3 regions of the Necropsobacter rosorum genome follow, and region 1 is predicted to be linked to each of the others. Evidence: riboswitches for the same ligand, from Rfam matches in the RefSeq annotation. Region 1 holds a riboswitch; each other region holds the start of a gene.
What was found. Region 1 has a riboswitch for thiamine pyrophosphate ahead of ACESOH_RS06235 (ABC transporter substrate-binding protein). Riboswitches for the same ligand answer to the same signal wherever they lie in the genome.
Positions count from the first base shown of each region.

Region 2: it holds a riboswitch for thiamine pyrophosphate, as region 1 does, so the genes downstream of both, tenA (thiaminase II) here and ACESOH_RS06235 (ABC transporter substrate-binding protein) in region 1, are expected to answer to the same signal.
Region 3: it holds a riboswitch for thiamine pyrophosphate, as region 1 does, so the genes downstream of both, thiE (thiamine phosphate synthase) here and ACESOH_RS06235 (ABC transporter substrate-binding protein) in region 1, are expected to answer to the same signal.

Region 1 covers NZ_CAXSXF010000002.1:491,761-499,812, reverse strand. The annotation lists gene bioB (biotin synthase BioB) at 1-172, shown strand, start outside; gene ACESOH_RS06250 (peroxiredoxin C) at 364-966, opposite strand; gene metC (cystathionine beta-lyase) at 1,131-2,324, shown strand; gene ACESOH_RS06240 (metallophosphoesterase) at 2,439-3,533, opposite strand; gene ACESOH_RS06235 (ABC transporter substrate-binding protein) at 3,608-4,672, opposite strand; TPP riboswitch at 4,752-4,842, opposite strand; gene ACESOH_RS06230 (ABC transporter substrate-binding protein) at 4,994-6,019, opposite strand; gene acnB (bifunctional aconitate hydratase 2/2-methylisocitrate dehydratase) at 6,124-8,052, opposite strand, start outside.
Region 2 covers NZ_CAXSXF010000003.1:115,013-123,064, reverse strand. The annotation lists gene qseC (quorum sensing histidine kinase QseC) at 1-862, opposite strand, end outside; gene ACESOH_RS07125 (response regulator) at 849-1,520, opposite strand; gene tenA (thiaminase II) at 1,562-2,209, opposite strand; TPP riboswitch at 2,292-2,387, opposite strand; gene ACESOH_RS07115 (YgiW/YdeI family stress tolerance OB fold protein) at 2,430-2,981, opposite strand; gene ACESOH_RS07110 (L-cysteine desulfidase family protein) at 3,101-4,465, shown strand; gene glyA (serine hydroxymethyltransferase) at 4,543-5,805, opposite strand; gene ACESOH_RS07100 (DUF8095 domain-containing protein) at 5,925-6,641, opposite strand; gene purD (phosphoribosylamine--glycine ligase) at 6,709-7,998, opposite strand.
Region 3 covers NZ_CAXSXF010000002.1:16,591-24,642, reverse strand. The annotation lists gene thrS (threonine--tRNA ligase) at 1-1,681, opposite strand, end outside; gene grxB (glutaredoxin 2) at 1,870-2,517, opposite strand; gene ACESOH_RS04145 (fructosamine kinase family protein) at 2,683-3,546, shown strand; gene hxpB (hexitol phosphatase HxpB) at 3,547-4,212, shown strand; gene thiE (thiamine phosphate synthase) at 4,274-4,942, opposite strand; TPP riboswitch at 5,074-5,168, opposite strand; gene ACESOH_RS04130 (PM1805 family lipoprotein) at 5,272-5,739, opposite strand; gene rnd (ribonuclease D) at 5,834-6,985, opposite strand; gene fadD (long-chain-fatty-acid--CoA ligase FadD) at 7,066-8,052, opposite strand, start outside.

The DNA of each region.
Region 1 (8,052 bases):
GGGAATGTCGGAAGAAATGCAGGCGATGTGTTTTATGGCCGGTGCGAATTCGATTTTCTACGGCGATAAATTGCTGGTGACTGAAAATCCGGAAGAAGACGGCGATCAGCTGCTGATGGCCAAACTGGATTTACAGCCGGAAACGGAGCAAAACCGCTCGGCGGCGGAGTGAATAAAGTAAAAAATGCGCCATCGCGACCATGGTAACATGGGCTATGCGGTTGTGCCGGAATATCAGCGACAGGCCGCCGCATTGCATCTGATTATGATGATTGGCCGGTTAAATCAAAAAATAACCCCCGCAGTAAGCGGGGGTTATTGATCAACGTCCTAATAAAATAATCTTAAACTACAATCCGTCGATTAAAGTTTGTCGGCGTTTTGTTTCAGGTATTTTGCGACACCTTCAGGGTTGTCTTTCATCCCTTCTTTGCCTTTTTCCCATTGCGCCGGGCAGACTTCGCCGTGTTCTTCGTGGAATTGCAGTGCGTCAACCATACGCAGCATTTCATCGATGTTACGGCCTAACGGCAGATCGTTAACCACTTGGTGACGAACTACGCCGTTTTTGTCGATTAAGAACGATGCGCGCAATGCCACGCCCGCCGCTGGGTGTTCAATTCCGTAAGCCTGGGCGATTTCGTGTTTAACGTCGCCGACTAACGCATATTGCACCTGACCGATACCGCCGTTTTCAGTCGGCGTGTTACGCCATGCGTTGTGGGTATATTGTGAGTCAATCGATACGCCGACAACTTCAACGCCGCGCGCCTGAAATTCTTTATAACGGTGATCGAAGGCGATCAGTTCGGACGGGCAAACGAACGTAAAATCTAATGGATAGAAGAAGACGACCGCCGCTTTACCTGCGATATGTTGTTTTAAATTGAAGTTATCAACGATTTCACCGTTGCCTAAAACTGCCGATGCGGTAAAATCCGGTGCTTGACGAGTCACTAATACCATAGTAAAAATCTCCTATTGAAAATGAATAAAAAATTTTGCCGTTAATTGAAAGAAAAGCAAAATTAACGGGTTTTATTGTAAAAAAACACACCGCAGTTTAATAGTCGATTTTGTCTATTAAACCGATTATCATAATCTTAAATTAAAAACGACAGGAACGAATTATGACGCATAAACATTCATTATCCACCGCATTGGTGCATGCCGGACGCAACAAACGGGTAACGCAGGGCAGTGTGAATCCGGTGATTCAGCGCGCTTCTTCTTTGGTATTTGAATCGCTGGAGGACAAACGGCAGGCGACCCGCAAGCGGGCGCAGGGCGGCCTGTTTTACGGGCGGCGCGGCACATTGACGCACTTTGCGCTGCAGGATCTGATGTGCGAGCTGGAAGGCGGCGCGGGTTGTTATCTCTATCCTTGCGGTGCGGCGGCAGTGACGAATAGTATTCTGTCTTTTGTCTCCAGCGGCGATCATGTGCTGATGACCGGTGCGGCTTATGAGCCGACGCAGGATTTCTGTCATATTATCTTGAAAAAAATGGGGGTGGAGACCACCTTTTATGATCCGCTGTGCGGCGCGGGCATCGCCGAGCTGGTGCAGCCGAATACCAAAGTGGTGTTTCTGGAATCGCCCAGTTCGCTGACCATGGAAGTTCCGGATATTCCAGCGATGGTGCGGGCGGTACGCAGTAAGAAACCCGACGCGGTAATTATGATCGATAACACTTGGGGCGGCGGAATATTATTTAAAGCGCTGGAACATGATATTGATATTTCCATTCAAGCCGGTACCAAATATCTGGTCGGGCATTCCGACGTGATGATCGGCACGGCGGTTGCCAATGCGCGCTGCTGGGATCAGCTGCGCGAACAGTCTTATTTAATGGGACAAATGGCGGATGCCGACAGCGCTTATACCACCGCCCGCGGTATCCGTACGCTGGGAGTGCGTTTAAAACAGCATGAGGCAAGCAGCATCGAGGTGGCACAATGGCTGGCGCAGCGGGAGGAAGTGAAAGCGGTTTATCATCCGGCGCTGCCGAGCTGCCCGGGACATGAGTATTTTGTCCGGGATTTCAGCGGTTCAAGCGGGCTGTTTTCATTTGAACTGCGACAAAAACTGACGCCGACCCAGCTGGAAAATTTTATGAATCATTTTGCACTGTTCAGTATGGCGTACTCTTGGGGCGGTTTCGAATCGCTGATTTTATATAATCAACCGGAGGATATTGCGCGCATCCGCCCGGGAATTCCGCGCAAATTAAGCGGCACCTTAATTCGCCTGCATATCGGGTTTGAGGATGTGGCGGAGCTGATCGCCGATTTGGAAGCGGGTTTTGCGCGGTTACAGGATTAATTAGACAAGGGGCGTGATTCGCCCCTTTTTTGTGCCTGTCGGCATAAAATCTGTTTTCACTGCCGACCGGAACGGCAAAAGTGCGGTGAAAATTTCGCCGGTTTCGCTGTGGCGCTACGGCGTGCCTTTCACATCAATAATCATCACTTCAGATTGCGAACCCAAACGCAGCGGAATGCCCCAGAAGCCGTAACCGGAGGTGACGAAAAAATGCCCGTTGCCGATTTTGGCATAGCCGTAATCCAAACGGTACATCAGCGAGGTAATCAGATTGGCGGGGAAAATCTGCCCCTTGTGGGTATGCCCCGACACTTGCAGATCAACGGGCAATTCGGCATGCAGGGCAATTTCCGTCGGACGGTGATCGAGCAAAAAGACCGGCAGGCGCGTATCGACGCCGTGCAGCAGTTGTGCGGTGCTCGGGCGATCGCCGAGCAGATCGTCATTGCGCCCGACTAGCACCATGCGGTTGTCCACCGGCAGGGTTTGATCCATTAACAAGGTAATGCCCGCCCGGCGGATTTCATGCGCGATAGCCTGTTGATGACCGAAAAAATCATGATTGCCGAGGGTGGCGTACACGCCCAGCGGCGCGCTCAGTTGCGCCAGATGAGGCCGCATGTTTTGCGCCAGATAGGCATCGGTGTTATCGTCCATGATATCGCCCGGCAGCAGAATCATATCCACGTTTTCCTCGTGCATAATCTGTGCCAGCCGATCCAATTGCCGGGCGCCGAACAGCGTGCCTAAATGCAAATCGCTCGCCACGCCGAGGCGTAACGGTTGCAGCGGTTTGTCGAGGGTGATTTGATAATGTCGCACTGTCGGCGTGTAGGCATTATAGACGCTCAGCCCGAGCAACCCCGCCAGTGCCGGCAGATAGGCAAGGCGTAAAGTGCGGTTCAGTTTGTCGCGGTTTACGTTATTGCGCAGCAGGCGGTAAATCAGCGCGGCAGCGATACTGATAAACGCGGCAAACAGCAGAAAAACCAGAATTAACGCGCTTAAACGGAACATCGGCTGAAGGCGGAACACGGTCAGCAGAATAATGCCGTTGGCCGCCAGATAATTAAAGATAGCGATAGCTCGGCGGGTTTTATGCCCGATTTTGCCGCTGAGAAGCCAGTACAGCGTGCGGTTGAACAGATGGATAAACAGCTGTAACAGGATAACCGAGACGGCAAAAATAATATAATGACGAAGTTCCATTGCTTTCCTTGCTTTCAAATGTAAAAAAGTGCGGTGATTTTAACCGCACTTTCGCTGAATTGAAAGCCGCAATCTTAGTTGAGCTTCACTTCGGTGAGCCATTTTTCGATTAAACGTTTGCTTTCCGTATCGGATCCGAAACGCTCGAAATCAAAATCAATCAGTTTCAGATCCTTCGGGTTGACGGAGTTCGGCGAGGCTTGAGCGTGAATGTTAGTCGGGATTTGATACATTTTCTCCTCGCGCCAGGCGATTTCCTGCGCGTCCGCCGTCAGCGCCCAATCCATAAACAGCTTGGCATTGTCCGGATTGCGTGCGCCTTTCAGAATGCTGATGCCGCCCAGCGAATAACTGTCGCCGTCACAAGGCAGAATGGCTTCCACCGGCGCGCCTTTTTCCTTTTCCGAGGCATAACCGTTCACAAAGCCGATCGTTACCGCCGCATCGCCGCGCGACAGATTGGATTTTTCCGTACCGCTTTTGGCATATTGCGAAATATTGTTGTGCAGCGCGTTTAAATAACGAAAGGCTTCTTCTTCGCCCCACAGCTGGATCAGCGTGGCGATAAAGGTATAGCCGGTGCCGGTATTGCGCGGGTCGGGCATTTGAATCTGATCTTTCAGGCGCGGATCGAGCAGGTCTTTCCAGCATCGAGGATAATCCCGAATGCCGAGTTGTTTGAATTTTTCCGTATTCACCCCGATGCCGAGCACGATAATATAACCGATGGCGGTGTAATCGCCTTTTTCTTCCAGCAGGCGTTTAAATTGCGGCATGGTTTCCGCCTGATAGGGGGAGCGGTAAGGTTGCAGCAGACCTAACTGGGCGGCCTGAAAGTGCGGTTCAATAGTACCGCCGTACCAGATGTCCGCTTGCGGCAGCGCCTGTTCCGCTTTGATTTTCGCAAGGGTCGCGCCGGTGCTGTTGCGTACGAATTTGGTGTCCACATGATATTTTTGGGCGAATGTTTTCACCATTTTTTCGCACACATTATGCTGCACGCTGCAATACACCGTCAGCTTGCCCGCCGCTTGTGCGCCGTTCAGCCCGGCAAAGGGCAGCCAGAATAATAAAAGCAGCCTGAACGGAATACGACGGCGTTGAGGGACAGTGATTGGTTTGGGAGAAAATAATTGCATAGTGTTTCCTTATATAAAAGATCGACCAGCAATATTGACGAAGCAGAACGGCAGATTCAACCTCCGCCAGCATAACGGCGGCGGTTTGCGATTAGTTTCCTACGTCAGTATTAACTGTATCAGGTTCACGGGTATGATCTCAGCTATTGCTAGCACCCCGACTAACGGTTGTTCAATGCGTCGATCATCACGGCACCGGTGCGGCAATGATCGACAGCGCTTTAGTATAATCGGCTTTGCTGAATTGTCAAAATCCGATGTGATGTTGTTCAACCGGCGTTGAGGCCGGCAATTTTATTATCCGGTTTGCGGCAGTCGGACTCAGTTGAGTTTCACTTCCCGCACCCAGCGTTCGATCAAGCGTTTTGCCTCCGCATCGGAGCCGAAACGGTCGAAATCAAACGGAATGAGATTTAACGCCTCGGGAGCGGGAGCATCCGGCGATAATTCGGCGTTGACGTTGGTCGGATACTGATAGATTTTCTCATCCTGTAGCGCCAGTTGCTGCGCTTCGGCACTTAATGCCCAGTCCATAAACAGTTTGGCATTGTCCAGATTGCGCGCATTGCGCAGAATACTGATTCCGCCCAGCGAATACGGCGTGCCTTCGCACAGCGTTTGCATCGTCACGGGGGCGCCTTTGGCTTTTTCCAGCGCATAACCGCTTAAAAAACCGATGCTCACCGCCACCTCGCCGCGTGAAAGCAGCGTTCGTTCCACCCCGCTTTTGGTATATTGGGAAATATTCTGATTAAGCGCTTTCAAATAGTCAAACGCCTTGTCTTCGCCCCATAATTGTACCGCGGCGGTTAAAAAGGTATAACCGGTGCCGGAGCTTCTCGGATCCGGCAGTTGAACCTGATTTTTCAGGCGCGGATCGAGCAGATCCCGCATACATTTGGGATAATCCGATATGCCGAGCTGACGCAGTTTTTCGTGGTTCATGCCGAGGCCGAAAATGATCATATAGCCGATGGAGGTGAATTCTCCTTTTTGGCGCATCAATTCCTGAAATACCGGCAGAATTTCCGCCTGACGGGGCGAACGGTAGGCGTGCAGCAAACCCAGCGCACCGGCCTGAAAGTGCGGTTCAATGGTGCCGCCGTACCAGACATCTGCCTGCGGCAGGGATTGCTCGGATTTGATTTTCGCCAACGCGGCGCCGGTGCTGTGGCGCACGAAGCGAGTGTCAACCTGATATTTTTGGCCGAAAACGTTTGCCACCCGTTCGCATACGTCATATTGCATGCTGCAATAGAGGGTGAGTTTTCCCGCCGCCTGTGCCGGGTTGGTATGGATGAATCCGAAAAGCATGGCCAGCGTAGCCAGAATCGATGTCCTTGTCATGGTGTTTATCCTTAAATGTTATCGCGTTGTGCGGTGCACTAAAAAAGTGCGGTGAAAATAACCGCACTTTGCTTTAAAGAGATAAGCTGAGACAGCCAATCGTGTTATACCGTAGTTTGAAAGATCACTTCATCGGCTTTTTTGGTGTAGCTGCCGATTTGATCGAAGTTCATATAACGGTAGGTGTCGTCCTTATCCTGCTGCAAATCCGCCGCGTAAGACAGGTATTCTTCCGGAGTCGGCAGTTTGCCCAGCAAGGCCGAAACCGCCGCCAGTTCGGCGGACGCCAGATAAACGTTCGCGCCTTGTCCTAAGCGGTTCGGGAAATTGCGGGTGGAGGTGGACACCACGGTGGCATGATTGGCGACGCGTGCCTGGTTGCCCATACACAGGGAACAACCGGGAATTTCCACGCGCGCGCCGCTTTTGCCGAAGATGCTGTAATAGCCTTCTTCCGTCAGCAGGGCTGCATCCATTTTGGTCGGCGGCGCGACCCACAGGCGGGTCGGGATCATGCCTTTGAATTTCGCCAGTAATTTGCCTGCGGCACGGAAGTGACCGATATTGGTCATACAGGAACCGATAAACACCTCGTCGATCTTGTCGCCCTGCACCTCGGACAATAAGCGGGCATCGTCGGGATCGTTCGGGGCGCATAAAATCGGTTCTTTGATGTCGTTCAAATCGATTTCGATCACCGCGGCGTATTCGGCATCGGGATCCGCTTCTAAAAGTTGCGGGTCGGCAAGCCATTTTTCCATTCCTTTGATGCGCCGTTCCAGCGTTCTGCGATCGCCGTAACCTTCGGCGATCATCCATTTCAGCAGAACGATATTGGAGTTGAGATATTCGATGATCGGCGCTTTATCCAGCTTAATGGTACAGGCCGCTGCCGACCGTTCCGCCGAGGCGTCGGACAGTTCGAACGCCTGTTCCGCTTTTAAGTGCTCCAGCCCTTCGATTTCCAGAATCCGGCCGGAGAAAATATTTTTCTTGCCTTTTTTCTCCACCGTGAGCAAGCCCTGCTGAATGGCATAATAAGGAATGGCGTGTACCAGATCGCGCAGGGTAATGCCCGGTTGCATTTCGCCTTTAAAGCGAACCAGCACCGATTCCGGCATATCCAGAGGCATCACGCCGGTCGCCGCGGCAAAGGCGACCAAGCCGGAACCGGCCGGGAATGAAATACCGATCGGGAAACGGGTATGCGAATCGCCGCCGGTGCCGACAGTATCCGGCAACAGCATGCGGTTTAACCAGGAATGGATAATACCGTCGCCCGGTCTTAACGAGACACCGCCGCGGTTCATAATAAAATCCGGCAGCGTGTGCTGGGTGACGACATCCACCGGTTTCGGATAAGCGGCGGTATGGCAGAAAGACTGCATCACCAAATCGGCGGAAAAACCCAGACAGGCGAGATCTTTTAATTCGTCGCGGGTCATCGGCCCGGTGGTATCCTGTGAGCCGACGGAGGTCATATGCGGTTCGCAATATTGCCCGGGACGAACACCCGCCACACCGCAGGCCCGGCCGACGATTTTCTGCGCCAGCGTAAAGCCTTTTTTACTGTCTTGCACGGCATGCGGTTTGGCGAATACGTCGCTTTCTTCCAGCCCCAGCGTTTGACGTGCTTTATGGGTTAAGCCGCGCCCGATAATCAGCGGAATACGTCCGCCGGCGCGCACTTCATCCAGCAAGACGTCGGTTTTCAGGCGGAATTCGGCCAGCACCTCATCGCTGTCGTGGCGGCAGATTTTGCCCTGATAGGGATAAATATCAATAACATCGCCCATTTCCAGATTGCTGACATCCACTTCGATCGGCAATGTGCCGGCATCTTCCAGCGTGTTAAAGAAAATCGGGGCGATTTTGCCGCCTAACACCACGCCGCCGGCGCGCTTGTTCGGCACATGGGGAATGTCTTCGCCCATAAACCACAATACCGAGTTGGTAGCGGATTTGCGCGATGAGCCGGTGCCCACCACATCGCCCACATAAGCAAGCGGGTAGCCTTTTTGTTTTAAGGCTTG
Region 2 (8,052 bases), on a different contig from region 1:
TGCCCTGGGTCAGATGTTTCAGCGCCTGTTCGCGCACCGCATTGTCGTCACCGGCAAGCTGTGCCACTTCGGTCTGAATCCGCAATGCGGCAAGCGGGCTGCGCAGCTCATGAGCGGCATCGGAGGTAAAACGGCGTTCGCGCAGCAACATGCTGGCCGTGCGGTCAAAAAAGCGGTTTAATTCGTTCACCAGCGGCAGAATTTCACGCGGCACATGTTGTACGGATAATGCCGTATTATCTGCCGGCGCACGCTGACTGAGCTGTTCACCGACCCGGCGTAAGGCGCGCAGCTCCCGGCTGATGACCCACACAATTAAACCGAGCAGAAACGGCAGGCTGGCAAACCAAATCCACATTTGGCCGAACACCATATTCTGAATCAGGTTTTCCCGATAGCCCAGCTCCTGCCCCACCGCTACGATCAGGCGATCGCCCAGCGGCAGCCAAAAAATGCGCCACTTATCCTCGCTGTCCCGGATGTTTGTCACCGAAAATCCGCGTGCCGGCGCAAAAATAAAACCGTCGCCGTTCTCACCGTCGCTGAGTACGATTTCGCCGTTAGGGGTGAAAACCGCAAAGGCCAGCGCATTGCCGTCATAGCCTTTTTTCGGCATAAAACGGCGACGATTTTTATATCCGTTGAAAAACTCGGGGCGGTGCCGTTCGATTAATATCGTCCGCAAGTCGGAAGACGCCAGCCGTTTGGCAAATAAAATCTGCTGCGCATCAAACACTTCATTGACTTCTTTGCGCACCTGTAACCAAGCCACCGCAGTGGAGATCGTCCATACGATCAGCGCGATAAACGAGAGCATAATAATCAAGCGAAAACGCAGGCTGGCAGGTTTAGCTGTTTTCATCCGCTTTTCCCAACGCATAACCGACACCGTGCACGGTGCGGATAAACTGTTTACCCAATTTTTGCCGCAGGTTGTAAATATGCACTTCCAGCGCATTGCTGCTGACTTCGTCATCCCAAGTGTAGAGTTTTTCCTCAATGGCGGAACGTGACAGCACTCTGTCTTTATGGTGCATAAAAAGTTCCAGCAGCTTATATTCCCGGGTGGTCAGCGCCACTTCCTGCTCATGCAGAAAAACCTTATGCTGATTCGGATCGAATTTGACCGGGCCATGGGCAATAACCGGATTAGTATGACCATAACGGCGCCGGATCAGCGCCTGCAAGCGGGCAACCACTTCCGCCAGCGCAAAGGGCTTGCATAAATAATCGTCCGCGCCGCGCTGCAAACCGGTAATGCGCTCATCCAGCGTATCCCGTGCGGTCAGAATCAGCACCGGCACATCTTCACTGTCGTTGCGCCAGCGTTGCACAATATCCAGACCGTCCATTTTCGGCAAGGTCAGATCCAGCACTACGGCGTCATAAGGCGCGGCTTTCACTGCCTGCAAGCCGGTGTTTCCGTCGGTAAACCAATCCACGCTGAAACCGGATTGGGTTAACCCGACTTTAATCCCGTCGCCGATTAACGGATCATCTTCAATTAATAAAATTCGCATAATTTTGACCGCACTTTTTATGATTGCATTACCGCGCCGGATCAGCTTAAATCCAGCCCCATTTGCCAGAATGCGGCTTCCATTCGGGTTGCCGTACTGAAAACGGTTCGCAGCTGCCGCCGCCGAGTGTCGCTTAACTCGGCACAAAAACTATCCAGCCTGCGGGCAAAATCTGCCGCCGCCTGCTGGAAATCCTCGCCGGCATAGGTATCGATCCACGCCTGATAAGGATTATGTGCCGTCGTTATGCCGGCCAGCCGTTTGCCAATCGCCGCATAGCCCAGCATACAAGGCGCCAGCGCAGTATAAAGTTCCGCCAGACCGCCTTTCACGCCGCAATCCAGCACATAACGGGTATATGCCACACAGGCGGGCGATTCCGCTTCGTTCATCAGCGCCTGCTCGGAAATGCCCCACTGACGGCAGAATGCAATATGCAGCTGAATTTCCTTTAACAGCAGATCATTGGCCTGATGGGCATACTGAATATGTTCGAAATTGTCCGCTTTAAAAATGCCGAGCGATAAGGCGCGGCTGTAATGAAACAAATATAAATAATCCTGTTTCAGATAATGCTGAAAACAGGATTCCGGTAAGGTGCCGTCCGCCAAACGGTTAACGAACGGGTGATAAATATAGGCTTCCCAATCGGTTTTTGCCGCTTCGATCAGCTGCTGTACCATAGACATAGATTCGCTCCCATAAAAAATTGATGATACGAAACTGCCGGGGAACACCGCTTGCGAAACACATCACGTTATCGATAACCGCGCGATAACCAAATTAGTTTCCTACGTCAGTATTAACTGCTTCAGGTTCACGGGTATGATCTCAGCGCGCATCCGGCACGCACCCCGACTAATTTCAGTGATTGAGTTTAGCGTAAAAAAAATAATTTGCCACCGAAAATTACGGTTTTACTTTTTCAACATGACGAATTTCGATCGTCGGTTTTTTCCAGGATTTATTCACATCACCGAATAATTTCACCTCATCGTTCGGCGTAATGTCCTGACCGTGCCATGCGCGACGGCTGATTTCCACTTCGATTTCACCGCTGGCGTCACGGAATAAGAAATCCCGTTTTCCCACCTGCTCGACAATTTTCCCCTGCAGCGCAATGAACTGATTGTCTTTCCAGCTGTCGGCATCGGCGACTTTCAACACCGGAAAATTAAACTCCGGACGGCGCGGCTGATTGGCCGTATCTACCGCCGGTTTGCTCGGATCTTTAAAGCCGCCGCGTACTTCATCTTTGCCATTCCAATCGCCGCGGGATTTTTTATCGCCATGATGTCTGCCATCGCGGTAATCGCAGCGGCCTTTACCGTTTTGCGGTGCCGGTTGAGTCATCTGGGTGCCGCCTTTTTGCTGTGATACGCTAATCTGTTCATTCTGTGCAACGGCAAACAGACTAACGGTTGATAATGCTAAAATTGTTGCTAAACTAAGTTTTTTCATAATAGGTCTCCAAAATAACATCGTAAGCAACAAGACGCTGTTGTCTTGTTGAGGCTTATTAAAACAATTAAATATTAAGAAAAACTTAAGACTATAAAATTTTACCCCAAGGACATGCTATGAATTGCACACCTCCGCCGGCAGCTGACGGTTCACCGTCAGTACAGGACGCCGCCGACCGGCCTCATTCGGCCCTCAATCACAATATAGAACAATCGCTGTTAGCTATCGCCAAACGGGAAGTGGTGCCCGCACTGGGCTGCACGGAACCCATTTCGCTGGCGCTGGCGGCGGCTACCGCGCGCAAATATTTAGCCGCCGAGCCGCAGAAAATCGAAGCGAAAGTGTCACCGAATTTAATGAAAAACGGCATGGGCGTTACCGTGCCGGGAACCGGTACGCTGGGGCTGAAAATGGCGGCGGCAATCGGGGCGACGGGCGGCGATCCGGATGCGGGTTTGGAAGTGTTAAAAAATATTAACGCCGAACAGGTCGCTCATGCCAAAGCGCTGATCAGCGCCGAAAAGGTCAAAGTCTCTATGCTGCAAACCGACCATCTGTTATATTCCGAGGCGACCTTATTTTGCGGACAGGACAGCGTTTGCGTGCGGATTGCGGCGCATCACGCCAATATTATTTATATTGAAAAAAACGGCGAAACCCTGTTTGCCAAGCCCTGCGCCGTTGACAACGAAAATTCTCAAGAAATTTTCACCGCACTTAGTGCAAAGGATATTTTTGATTTTGCCATGCGTGCGGATGAAAACAGTATTGCCTTTATCGCCGAAGCGGCACGCTTGAATGAAGCGCTGTCGCAGGAGGGATTACGCCAAGATTACGGGCTGCACATCGGGCGGACATTGCAAAAACACATCCGCAGCGGGCTGCTCAGCGATGATCTGATGAACCGCATCATCATCGCCACCACCGCCGCTTCCGATGCCCGAATGGGCGGCGCGAATTTACCGGCCATGAGCAATTCCGGCTCAGGCAATCAGGGCATCACCGCCACTATGCCGGTGGTTGTAGTCGCACAGCATTTGCAGGCTGATCGCCGGCGTCTAATCCGCGCGCTGTTTCTCTCTCATTTAATGGCGATTTATATTCACAGCAAACTGCCCAAACTGTCCGCTTTATGCGCGGCAACCACGGCGGCAATGGGCAGCTGTGCGGGGATCGCCTGGTTATTAAGTGGCAAATTCGAGACGATCAGCATGGCCATAAGCAGTATGATCGGCGATATCAGCGGGATCATCTGCGACGGTGCGGCAAACGGCTGTGCGATGAAAGTGTCCACCAGCGTGACCTCAGGCTATAAAGCGGTGCTAATGGCGCTGGATAACATACAGGTCACCGGTGATGAAGGGATCGTCGAACACAGTATCGACCGGTCCATCAACAATCTGTGCGATATCGCCTCGCGCAGCATGCAATATACCGATCGTCAGGTGATTGAAATTATGGTCAATAAACCGGCGGCCTGAGCGCAATCTCTACCGTTTACGTCAGGCAAAAAATAAGCGGCGATTAAGATCGCCGCTTTCTCTAACAATCATACCGATTAGGCATAAACCGGCAGGCGTTTACAGATTTCCAGCACTTTAGCTTTGGTAGAAAGCACCACGGCTTCATGGTTGTCTTTACCCAGACTGTCCAGCACGTCGCACATCCAGCCCGCCAGTGCTTTGGCGTCCTCTTGTTTGAAACCGCGACGGGTAATCGACGGCGTACCCACACGAATACCGGAAGTAATAAACGGTTTTTGCGGGTCATTCGGCACGGAGTTTTTATTCACCGTAATATTCGCCGCACCTAATGCCGCATCCGCCGCTTTACCGGTCAATCCCTGTTTGATAAAGCTGACTAAGAACAGGTGATTTTGCGTGCCGTTGGACACCACCTCAAAACCGCGCTGTTTGAAGACTTCGACCATCGCCTGCGCATTTTTTACTACCTGCGCCTGATAAGCTTTGAATTCCGGTTCCAGCGCTTCTTTAAAACATACCGCTTTCGCCGCAATCACATGCATTAACGGCCCGCCCTGACCGGCTGGGAACACCGCACTTTGCAGTTTTTTATACATTTCCTGATCGCCGCTGGCAGAAAGAATCAGACCGCCGCGCGGGCCGGCTAAGGTTTTATGCGTGGTGGTGGTTACCACATGGGCGTGCGGCACCGGGCTCGGATAAACGCCGGCTGCGATCAACCCGGCCACATGAGCCATATCCACGAACAGATAAGCGCCCACTTCATCGGCAATTTCACGCATTTTCGCCCAATCCACCACTTGGGAATAAGCGGAGAAACCGCCGACAATCATTTTCGGTTTTACTTCCTGTGCCTGTTTACGCAAAGCATCGTAATCGATCAGCCCTTCTGCGGTAATGCCGTATTGTTCCGCATGATAAATCTTACCGGAGAAACTGACCGACGCGCCGTGCGTTAAATGACCGCCATGCGCCAGACTCATGCCTAAAATGGTATCGCCCGGATTCAGCAACGCCATATACACCGCCGCATTCGCCTGCGAACCGGAATGCGGCTGTACATTGGCATAATCTGCGCCGAACAGCTCTTTGGCGCGGTCAATAGCCAGTTGCTCAACAATATCCACATATTCGCAGCCGCCGTAATAGCGTTTACCCGGATAACCTTCCGCATATTTATTGGTTAATTGCGAACCTTGCGCCTGCATAACGCGCGGGCTGGCATAGTTTTCGGAAGCAATCAGTTCGATATGCTCTTCCTGACGGCGATCTTCATCTTGAATCGCTTCCCATAATACGGGATCATAATCGGCAATATTCATACTTCTTTTTAACATGGGGGTGTCCTCATTATTCACGTTGGTTGAAATTTATTGTACGCTATTTTTACAAAAATTTTATTGGGATTTTTTCATTATCTTTATGAAAATAATTCATTTACTCTAAAAAATAACGGCTACTTGCAAACAATATTTGCTAATAGACCTACTTTTTCATTGATATTGGCATCGGCTATTTTCTGCCAATGTTTTTCCACATAATCTTTCATTTCTGCTTGCAGTTTTTTATCTTGGCCTGTTAATTTTTGCTCATAATCCACTGCACTTAATGCTTTTTTATGATTTAGCTGCACACGGATAAAACTGGTATAAAAATCGGTAAAGCTATTTTGTGGATAATAATTAGTTGCCATTTCTAACTGTACACCAGCCTTTTCTTTAAAATCTTGGCAAATACCATTTTTAGCACGATAACGCACAATACCTAAACGTTGTTTACCAAATTCATAAAAATCAAATTGCTTCGCTTTGGCAAGGGCTTTAATATGTTCCGGAATATGTGGATTAAGAGAATTATTCGGTACTAAAAAATCCGAAATAAATATTACTGCCATCGGAACATTATTAGCGTCAAACAAGCCATAAATTTTTCCTAGCGTTTCATGAGAAGTCAACTCACCAAATCTTGTTTTACGAATTGCGACACCTTGTTGCTCTTTTACATCAGGAATACTTTCTTTACCATCTTTTAGTACAATAATATTACTAAAAGCAATATGTTGTAATTTTCCCTCTAAATCGAAATAAGGTCGCCAATGATATGTATTATCGTGATTAACCGAACAAGCAGATAATAATGCCGCACAACATCCAACTAGAACAAGTGTTTTCATAATAAAAACCTTAATTTATCAAAATAGTGCAAAAATCAACCGCACTTTTAAAAGTGCGGTCTGAATTTTAAGCGTTTTTTTCTCTTGCTACGGCACGATAGCCAATATCGCGACGATAAAAACGCCCTGTCCATTGGATTTGTTCGGCAAGTTTTAAGGCTTTTTGTTGCGCATCAAATACGCTATCGCCTAAGGCGGTGGCGCAAAGTACCCGTCCGCCGTTGGTAACGAGTTTACCGTTTTCCTCGGCGACACCGGCAAGAAAGACTTTTTCGTCCGCCGCCGCTTGTGCGGGCAAACCGTGAATGTCATCGCCTTTGCGATAATCGCCCGGATACCCTTCCGCAGCCAGCACGATGCCCAGCGCCGCCCGGCTGTCCCATTCGGAGGTGATCTGATCCAACTTCCCGCGGCAGGCTTGCAGGCAAAGCGCCACCAAATCCGATTTCATCCGCAGCATAATCGGCTGCGTTTCCGGATCGCCGAAACGGCAATTAAATTCGATCACTTTCGGCTGCCCCTGTTTGTCAATCATCAAACCGGCATACAAAAACCCTTTATACCGATTATTTTCGCTCGCCATGCCGCGCACGGTCGGATAAATAATCTGTTCCATCACCCGCTGATGAATTTCTGGCGTCACCACCGGCGCCGGCGAATACGCGCCCATACCGCCGGTGTTCAGCCCCTGATCCTGCTCGCCGACCCGTTTGTGATCCTGACTGGTGGCCATCGGTTCCACGTGTTCACCGTCCACCATCACGATAAAACTGGCCTCTTCACCGTCCAGAAATTCCTCGATCACCACGCGATGCCCGGCCTCGCCGAAGGCATTACCCGCCAGCATATCGCGCACCGCATTTTCCGCTTCCTGTAGCGTCATCGCCACAATCACGCCTTTGCCGGCAGCCAGGCCGTCCGCTTTAATCACAATCGGCGCGCCTTTTTCACGCAAATAAGCCAGCGCCGGTTCAATCGCCGTGAAGTTGCGGTACTCGGCGGTAGGAATATGATGCCGCGCCAGAAAATCTTTGGTAAAGGCTTTGGAACCTTCCAATTGCGCCGCTGCCTGACGCGGGCCGAAAATGGTCAGCCCCGCATTTTCAAACGCATCGACAATGCCGATAACCAAAGGCGCTTCCGGGCCGACAATGGTCAGCCCGATGGCATTATCCTGCGCAAATTTCACCAGCGCAGGCACATCCGTTGCGGAAATCGCCACATTTTGCACCGCACTTTCACGCGCGCTACCGGGGTTGCCCGGCGCCACAAAAACCTTGTCAGCCAGCGGCGATTGCGCCGCTTTCCAGGCCAGCGCATGTTCGCGCCCGCCGTTGCCGATAATCAGAATATTCATTTATTTTCCTTTTTATTCCTCAAGCGTATTGCCTACGCCCTTAACATCCGTCTG
Region 3 (8,052 bases), 480 kb from region 1:
TTTTAACCACCTGTTGCACATAATCCGCCTGACTGTCGGTGATGTTCATCACCACAGCCTGAACCGGCGCCAGCCACGGCGGGAAGAAACCGGCGTATTCTTCGGTGATGATGCCGATGAAACGTTCGATAGATCCCAAAATGGCGCGGTGAATCATCACCGGCGTTCTGCGCTCGTTGTCTTCCGCTACATAAGAGGCGTTCAAGCGACCCGGTAAGGCGAAATCCAGCTGAATGGTGCCGCACTGCCATTGACGGTCTAAGCAGTCACGCAGCGCAAATTCGATTTTCGGCCCATAAAATGCGCCTTCGCCGGCCTGAATTTCATACTCCAGCCCGTTATGCCGCAAGGCGTTGGCAAGGCCGGCTTCGGCGCGATCCCACATGTCGTCGGCGCCAATGCGTTTTTCCGGCCGGGTGGATAATTTCACTTCGATGGCGGTAAACCCGAAGGTGCTATAAATGTCGTACACCATACGGATACAGCTGGTTACTTCGCTTTCGATTTGCGCTTCGGTACAGAAAATATGCGCATCATCCTGAGTAAACCCGCGCACCCGCATTAAGCCGTGCAATGAACCGGACGGCTCATTACGGTGGCAGGAACCGAATTCCGCCATGCGGATCGGCAGATCGCGATAAGATTTTAATCCCTGATTGAAAATCTGCACATGGCCCGGGCAATTCATCGGTTTAATGGCGTATTCGCGGTTTTCCGACTGTGTGGTAAACATCAGATCACCGTAATTCTGCCAGTGACCGGTTTTTTCCCACAACACGCGATCCATCATAAACGGCCCTTTCACTTCCTGATAATCGTACTCTTTCAGTTTGGTACGCACGAAGGTTTCCAGCTCGCGGAAAATCGTCCAGCCGTCATTATGCCAGAACACCATGCCCGGCGCTTCTTCCTGCATATGATAGAGATCGAGCGCTTTGCCGATTTTACGGTGATCGCGTTTCGCCGCTTCTTCCAGACGATGCAAATACTCGGCCAGTTGTTTTTTATCCGCCCAAGCGGTGCCGTAGATACGCTGTAACATTTTATTTTTGCTGTCGCCGCGCCAGTATGCGCCCGCCACTTTTTGTAATTTGAAATGGTGGCAGAAACGCATATTCGGCACATGCGGGCCGCGGCACATATCGATATATTCCTGGTGATGATATAACGCCGGGTGATCGGTTTGCGCAATATTTTCGTCAAGAATTGCCATTTTATACGGCTCATTGCGCGCTTTAAAAGTGTCATAGGCTTCCTGCCAGCTGACGCGTTTTTTGATCACATCATAATTGGTTTTCGCCAGCTCCAGCATGCGTTTTTCCAGTGCCGCCAAATCCTCTTGGGTCAAGGCGCGGTCTAAATCCACATCATAATAAAAGCCGTTGTCAATCGTCGGGCCGATAGCCATTTTGACATCCGGGAAAAGCTGTTTAATCGCATGACCGAGCAAGTGCGCGCAGGAGTGACGGATAATTTCCAGACCGTCTTCATCTTTTGCGGTAATGATTTCAAGGGTGGCATCTTGCTCAATGAGATCGCAGGCATCGCGCCGCTCGCCGTTCACTCGCCCTGCAATGGTGGCTTTGGCAAGTCCTGCGCCGATATTCTGCGCGACGTCATACACGGAAACGGGGTGATCAAACTGACGTTGGGAACCGTCAGGTAAAGTAATAATAGGCATATTAAATCCTTATACAGTGGTAACCCATACCAAAGGTTACATGTGCAGTAGTTAAAAATAAAATAAGGGATAATAATCCCTCGGGTTAATCGTGCTGTTTTTGCACCGCACTTTTATACATACCTACAATGTACAATAAAAGTGCGGTGCATTTTAGCACAGTTTCGCGCAACGAAAAAGGCGCTGATTTACACCGCATTATCGGTATAAAGCGCCACATGACTCAACGCCGACATGCGCTCAATATAAGCGCGCACGCGCTCCGGAAACACCAGCCCTTTCACGCAGGTGAGATTGCGCAGCATCGGAAACAGCAGAATATCTTCCAGCGATAATTCGCCATTGACCGCGTTTTCATTCACAATCAAAGGGGCGAGCTCCGCCAAATCGGCGTTTAAGCGTGCGATATATTGCGGCGTATTGGCCAGATTTTCGGCAAAATCGCCGATACTTTCGGTCTTCTTGGCAAGAAAATAACGCCGCGCGCTTTCCGTGGCATATTCCGCCAGCCCAAGCTGCACAAAACGCGGCAACAATAACCGGTTATAATACGCACCGACCGTTTTCATCCAGTTCTCCAGTGCCGGGCGAACCTGATCCGACAGCAGTTTGGCGCCGTAGTTATCGTCAATATAACGCACAATATCCAGACTTTCCGGCATCGCGCCGCCGTCATCTTTCACCAGAATCGGCACCATTTTTTTGCCGACCAGCCCGGTGGGCGTGGCTTCATCGTCATTTAGCAGCACCACCGTTTCCACCGGTATATTTTTCAAACCGAAAATCATGCGTGCGCGTACGCAAAACGGGCAATGATCATAAATGTACAGTTGCATCTTTTCCTCCGCTTAGTCCAACTCGGTGCTTACTGTAGCGCAATCGCCGGCGATGTGGCAAGGAATGGGCGGAATATTTATCAAAACTTGACTTCAATCACAGAATATTCACACAATTCCCTTTATTATCAACACGAACCAATGTGATGAGCAAAGGAGGAAACGATGTGGAAATCCGTATCTCAGGTGTTGGCCGATCAATTCGGCGCATACTATTCCATCAAAGAAAAGGTGAAAGTGCACAGTGGCGAAATGCACGAAGCCTGGGTGATTGATGACGGTATCCAACCGGTTTTTGTTAAAGTCAATGCCAAATCATACCGTTCCATGTTCCGCGCAGAAGCCGATCAGCTGACTCTGTTGGCCAAAACCAATACCGTCCGCGTTCCGCAGGTTTACGGTATGGGATGTTCTCAGGGACACAGTTTCCTGCTGCTGGAGGCGCTGCGCCTCACGCCGCCGACCGCTCGGACAATGGCGGAATTCGGCAGTCAGCTGGCGCAGCTTCATCTTGCCGGCAATGCCGAACATTATGGACTGGATTTCGATAGCTGGCTGGGGCCGGTTTATCAGCCGAACGAATGGAAAGATAATTGGGCGAAATTTTTCAGCGAACAACGTATCGGCTGGCAGTTGCAAATCTGTAAAGAAAAAGCGCTGGATTTCGGCGATATCGCGCTTATCGTCCGCACCGTCGCCGCCCGGCTGGCTAAACACAATCCCAAACCGTCGCTGTTACACGGTAACCTATGGATTGAAAACTGCGCCGTAGCAAATGAACATATGGTGGTGTATGATCCCGCCTGTTACTGGGGCGATCGGGAATGCGACATCGCGTTTAGCGAACTGTTCCAGCCCTTTGGCGCGGAATTCTATCAGAATTATGACCGCACTTATCCGCTGCAAGCGGCTTATCAGGAACGTAAAGCATTGTATCAGCTGTATTATTTACTCAATTTCAGCCACCGTTTTCACGGCAATTACATTGAATTGACGCGCAAATTTATTCATCGACTGTTAGGAGAATAGATGACTGTTAAAGCAATCATTTTTGATATGGACGGAGTGCTGATCGACTCCGAACCCTTATGGAAACAAGCCGGCGTTGAGATTTTCAACGCCTTTGATCTTCCCGTGACTTGGGCGGACATGGTCGCCCTGACCGGTTTGCCTTCGCGGGCTATCGTGGAAAAAATCTACCAAAAATATCACAACGCGCCGGTGCCGGCCGACGAAATGGCGAGCCGTTTAAATACGCACGCCATCGACATGATTTTAAAGCAAAAACCTCTGATGCCCGGGGTGACGGAAACGCTGGAAAAACTGACCGCACTGGGTTATCGGCTGGCGGTCGCCTCCGCCTCGCCGCGCAAATTGCTGGAGGAAATCACCCGCCGCTGCGACATCGCTCAGTATTTTGCCTATTTATCCTCCGCCACCGAACTGGATTACAACAAACCGCATCCGCAGGTTTATCTGCACGCGGCGGAACAATTACAGACCGCGCCCGGTGACTGCCTCGGTATTGAAGATTCGGTGATCGGCATGACCGCAGTGAAAGCCGCCTCCATGAAATGTGTCGTCATTCCGGATAATGCCACAAAAACCGATCCCCGCTGGTCGCTGGCGGATGCCAAATTAACCTCCCTGCGCGACATCAATCAGGCGTTACTCGAAAAGCTGGCCGCCCATTGACGGATATGCCGGCCGGCATTAGCGCCGCGATTTATCCGTATTCGCTCGCCGGCTATTGCGTTTATCCCAGCTGCCGGTGTAAGGCTTTAACCGCAGCCGGCACATCCTGCGCGCGCGTAATGGCCGAAATAACCGCAATACCGTCCGCCCCGAACGCGGCCAGCTGCGCGGCGCTTTCTTGGGTGATACCGCCGATAGCCACTAACGGTTTAGTTATGCCCTGCTCTCTTAAACGTGCGATAAATTCGCTTCCCACCGCCGGTTTTTGATCCGCTTTCGATTGGGTCGGAAAAATCGGGCCGACGCCCAAATAGTCAACATCCGCTGACGCCGCACCACGCTGTGCCTGCTCCAGCGTATTGACCGACAACCCGACGATCAACGTGCGGTCGGTTTGGGCGCGGATTTGCGCCGCCTGCATGTCCGACTGCCCCACATGAATGCCGTCCGCCGCAACCGCCAGCGCCAGTTCGACATCATCATTCACAATAAACGGCACCCGATAATGACGACACAAATCCCGGCATTGCAGCGCCAACTGTTTTTGCGCCGCGCGATCCTGTTCCAGTGAACCGAACCCTTTGTCCCGGAACTGAAAACAGGTAATGCCGCTTTCCAGCGCCTGCTGCAAAATACGCAGCAAATGTTGCGCGCGATCACCTGCCAAATGCCGGCAATCCTGACTGCCGGCAACAAAATATAACGTCAGCATTGTTTTTATATCAAACATCATCACTCCTGATCATAAATCGGCGTCAATTTTTCAATTTAAACAGCATTCGGATTTTTGCTGTCATCGCGTAAATAAAGGAAAAAGATGAATAAGGGAAAATAGCGAACGGAACGGATAAGTGAAAAAAGTATTTTGCATAATGAGTTTCCTACGTCAGTATTAACTGGATCAGGTTCACGGGTGTTATCTCAGCCTCCGCACGGAAGCACCCCGACTAACGGTGTTGAGTGTATAGGAAGTGAATCTAAAAGGCAAAAAGTTTATGGTGGCCACAAAAAAGCCATTCGGGATATCGAATGGCTGTAAGCGAAAAGCGTGAGGTGAAATTATTTTTTCTCACCGTATTTTTCGGCAAGCTGCGACTGTAATTGCTGTAATTCATTAGTCGCCTGCACCGCATGCTGGGTTTTATCCTGTAACGCTTTCACGCCCTCGTCGGTCGGATTTTTCATCAGCGCAAGGCTGTCTTTCATTAAATCACTGGATAATGCCAGGGTGGATTTCATTTTTTCTTTCAACGGTTTGATTTCAGGGCTTTGAATATCAAGCGCATTGAGGCTTTTTTCAATTTCGCTGATTTTGGTATTTAACTCATTAACCGCCTGTTCAATTTGCTGCGGATCCTGTGTGGCGACTTTTTTCTGAAATTCCGCCTGGAACGCCGCCTGCGCCTGTTGATTCGCCGCCCCCCAATCGGTCAGCTTTTTAAAATCCGCCGCTGGATCCGCTTTGTTACATGCCGCTACGAACAGAGCGAACACGATTGCCGCTCCGATTTTCAATACTTTATTCATTGTACTGTCCTTAATATGTTAGTGAAAATCTCACATAGATGATATATGAGCGCTTAATTTTACTCTGTGGCAGGCAAAGTTGCCAATCGATAAATTAAAAGTTTTGTAAAGATGCCAGCAACGGCAAGCCGAACTCCCGCCGCCAGCCGCACAATAACTCGGGCGGTTGAGCCTCATCCCGCTCGGCCTGCCAGCACCAGCGCATCAGTTCTTCCAGCGCTTTTTTGCCGGCAATCACTTCCGCAGGCAGATCCGGCGGGGTCAGGGCTTTTAATTCGCGTTGTAGCATTTTCAACGTGCTGCGGTAACGCGGATCATCGGCAAGGCGCTCAATCAGCGGCGGATACGCCTGTTCATCGATCCGTTTGACCTGATCAATAAGTTGCAGGATTTTTTTGCCGTGAATACGGACTTCGGAAGACGAAAATCCCATTTCCAGCAAGGTGGAAGTATGCTTGGGATGATGTTTGGCCGCCAGCCATAAATGCTCGCTTTTGACCACAAAATTTAACGCCAGATCCCGTTTCTTCGCTTCCTGATAACGCCACTTTGCCAGCAGTTTCAACCGCATCAGCTCAAGCCGATCCAAACGCCAGGCGTTGGCAATAGCCAAATACGCCTTGTCGCTGTCTTTGCTTTTTTCCCGTTTATTCAGCAGCGATTCGCAGTCATTTTGCACCGCACTTTGCCAGCGGGTCTGCGCTAAAGCCGTCTGCATCCGCCGATACAATGGCAGCAAATACCACACATCCGCCGCTGCATAGCGCAGTTGATTTTCCGATAACGGACGTGCCAGCCAATCGGTACGCGATGCGCCTTTATCAAGCTCCAGCTGAAAATAATGTTTAATCAGCGCAGCGAAACCAAGAGAATGACCGAGATTCAGAAAACTCGCCATCACCTGCGTATCCATCATCGGGCGCGGCAGCTGCTGAAAATAATGCTGGAAAACCTCCAGATCCTCGCTGCTGGCGTGCAGCACTTTGCACAGCGACGGATCCGCCAGTAATGCCACGAAAGGCGAAAAATCATCAATCTGATTAGGATCGATTAAACTGACCTGTTCACCGTCATACAGCTGAATCAGGCCTAAGCGCGGATAAAAAGTGCGGGTTCGCACAAATTCGGTATCTAACGCCACCGCACGTTGTTGCCGTGCCTGCCGGCAAACCTCGTCCAGCGCCTGATTGGTCGTTATCAGCCTAAAGTGCGGTGCATTTTCGATTTCTTTTATTAATATGGACATAATGTAAACCCAAAGTCGCCCGTTAATCTTTTAATTTTACGGGCAAAAATGATGGGCGGTTAAGCCCATCTTATACTGAATTACTGTGCCGCGCGTTTGGCGATTTCTTCTTCTCGCAGCACTCGGCGTAAAATTTTCCCCACGTTGGTTTTCGGCAACTCGTCGCGGAATTCGATCTCTTTCGGCACTTTATAGCGCGTTAAATGACGGCGACAATGCTGGCGCAATTCATCGCGGGTCAGGCTGTCGTCTTTTTTCACCACAAAAATCTTGATGGTTTCGCCGGACACTTCGTGCGGCACACCGATTGCCACCACTTCGGCGACTTTATAATTCAGCATCACCACATCTTCAATTTCGTTCGGATAAACATTAAAGCCGGAGACGATGATCATATCTTTTTTGCGATCAACAATACGCAGGCTATAGCTTTCATCCATAATCACAATATCGCCGGTGGCCATCCAACCGTCTTTCAGCACCTCCGCGGTGGCTTCCGGACGCTGCCAGTATCCCTGCATCACCTGCTCGCCTTTCACCCAAAGCTCGCCCGGCTCGCCCAAGGCGGCTGGCGAACCGTCTTCTTTAATAATTCTGATATCCGTATTCGGCACCGGCACGCCGATGGTGCCGTTATGTTTCACCACATTGATCGGACAGGCCGCAATTAACGGCGAACATTCCGTCATGCCGTAGCCTTCAATAATGCTGCAACCGGTGGTCTCATGCCAGCGGGTCGCCACCGATTGCTGAATCGCCATGCCGCCGCCGACAGACAGTTTCAGCGCGGAAAAATCCACTTCTTTGAAATTTTCGTTATTCAGCAAGGCATTAAATAAGGTATTCACGCCGGTAATGGCGGCGAAACGGTGTTTTCTCAGCTCTTTGACAAAACCGTCGATATCGCGCGGATTGGTGATTAACAGTGCGGTCACGCCCAGTTCGATAAACAACAGGCAATTCACCGTTAAGGCGAACACATGATACAGCGGCAGCGCCAGCACCGCTTTACGTTCGCGGCTGCGATCCCCGACAAAGGGGTAAGCTATCCATTTGGCCTGAAAAAC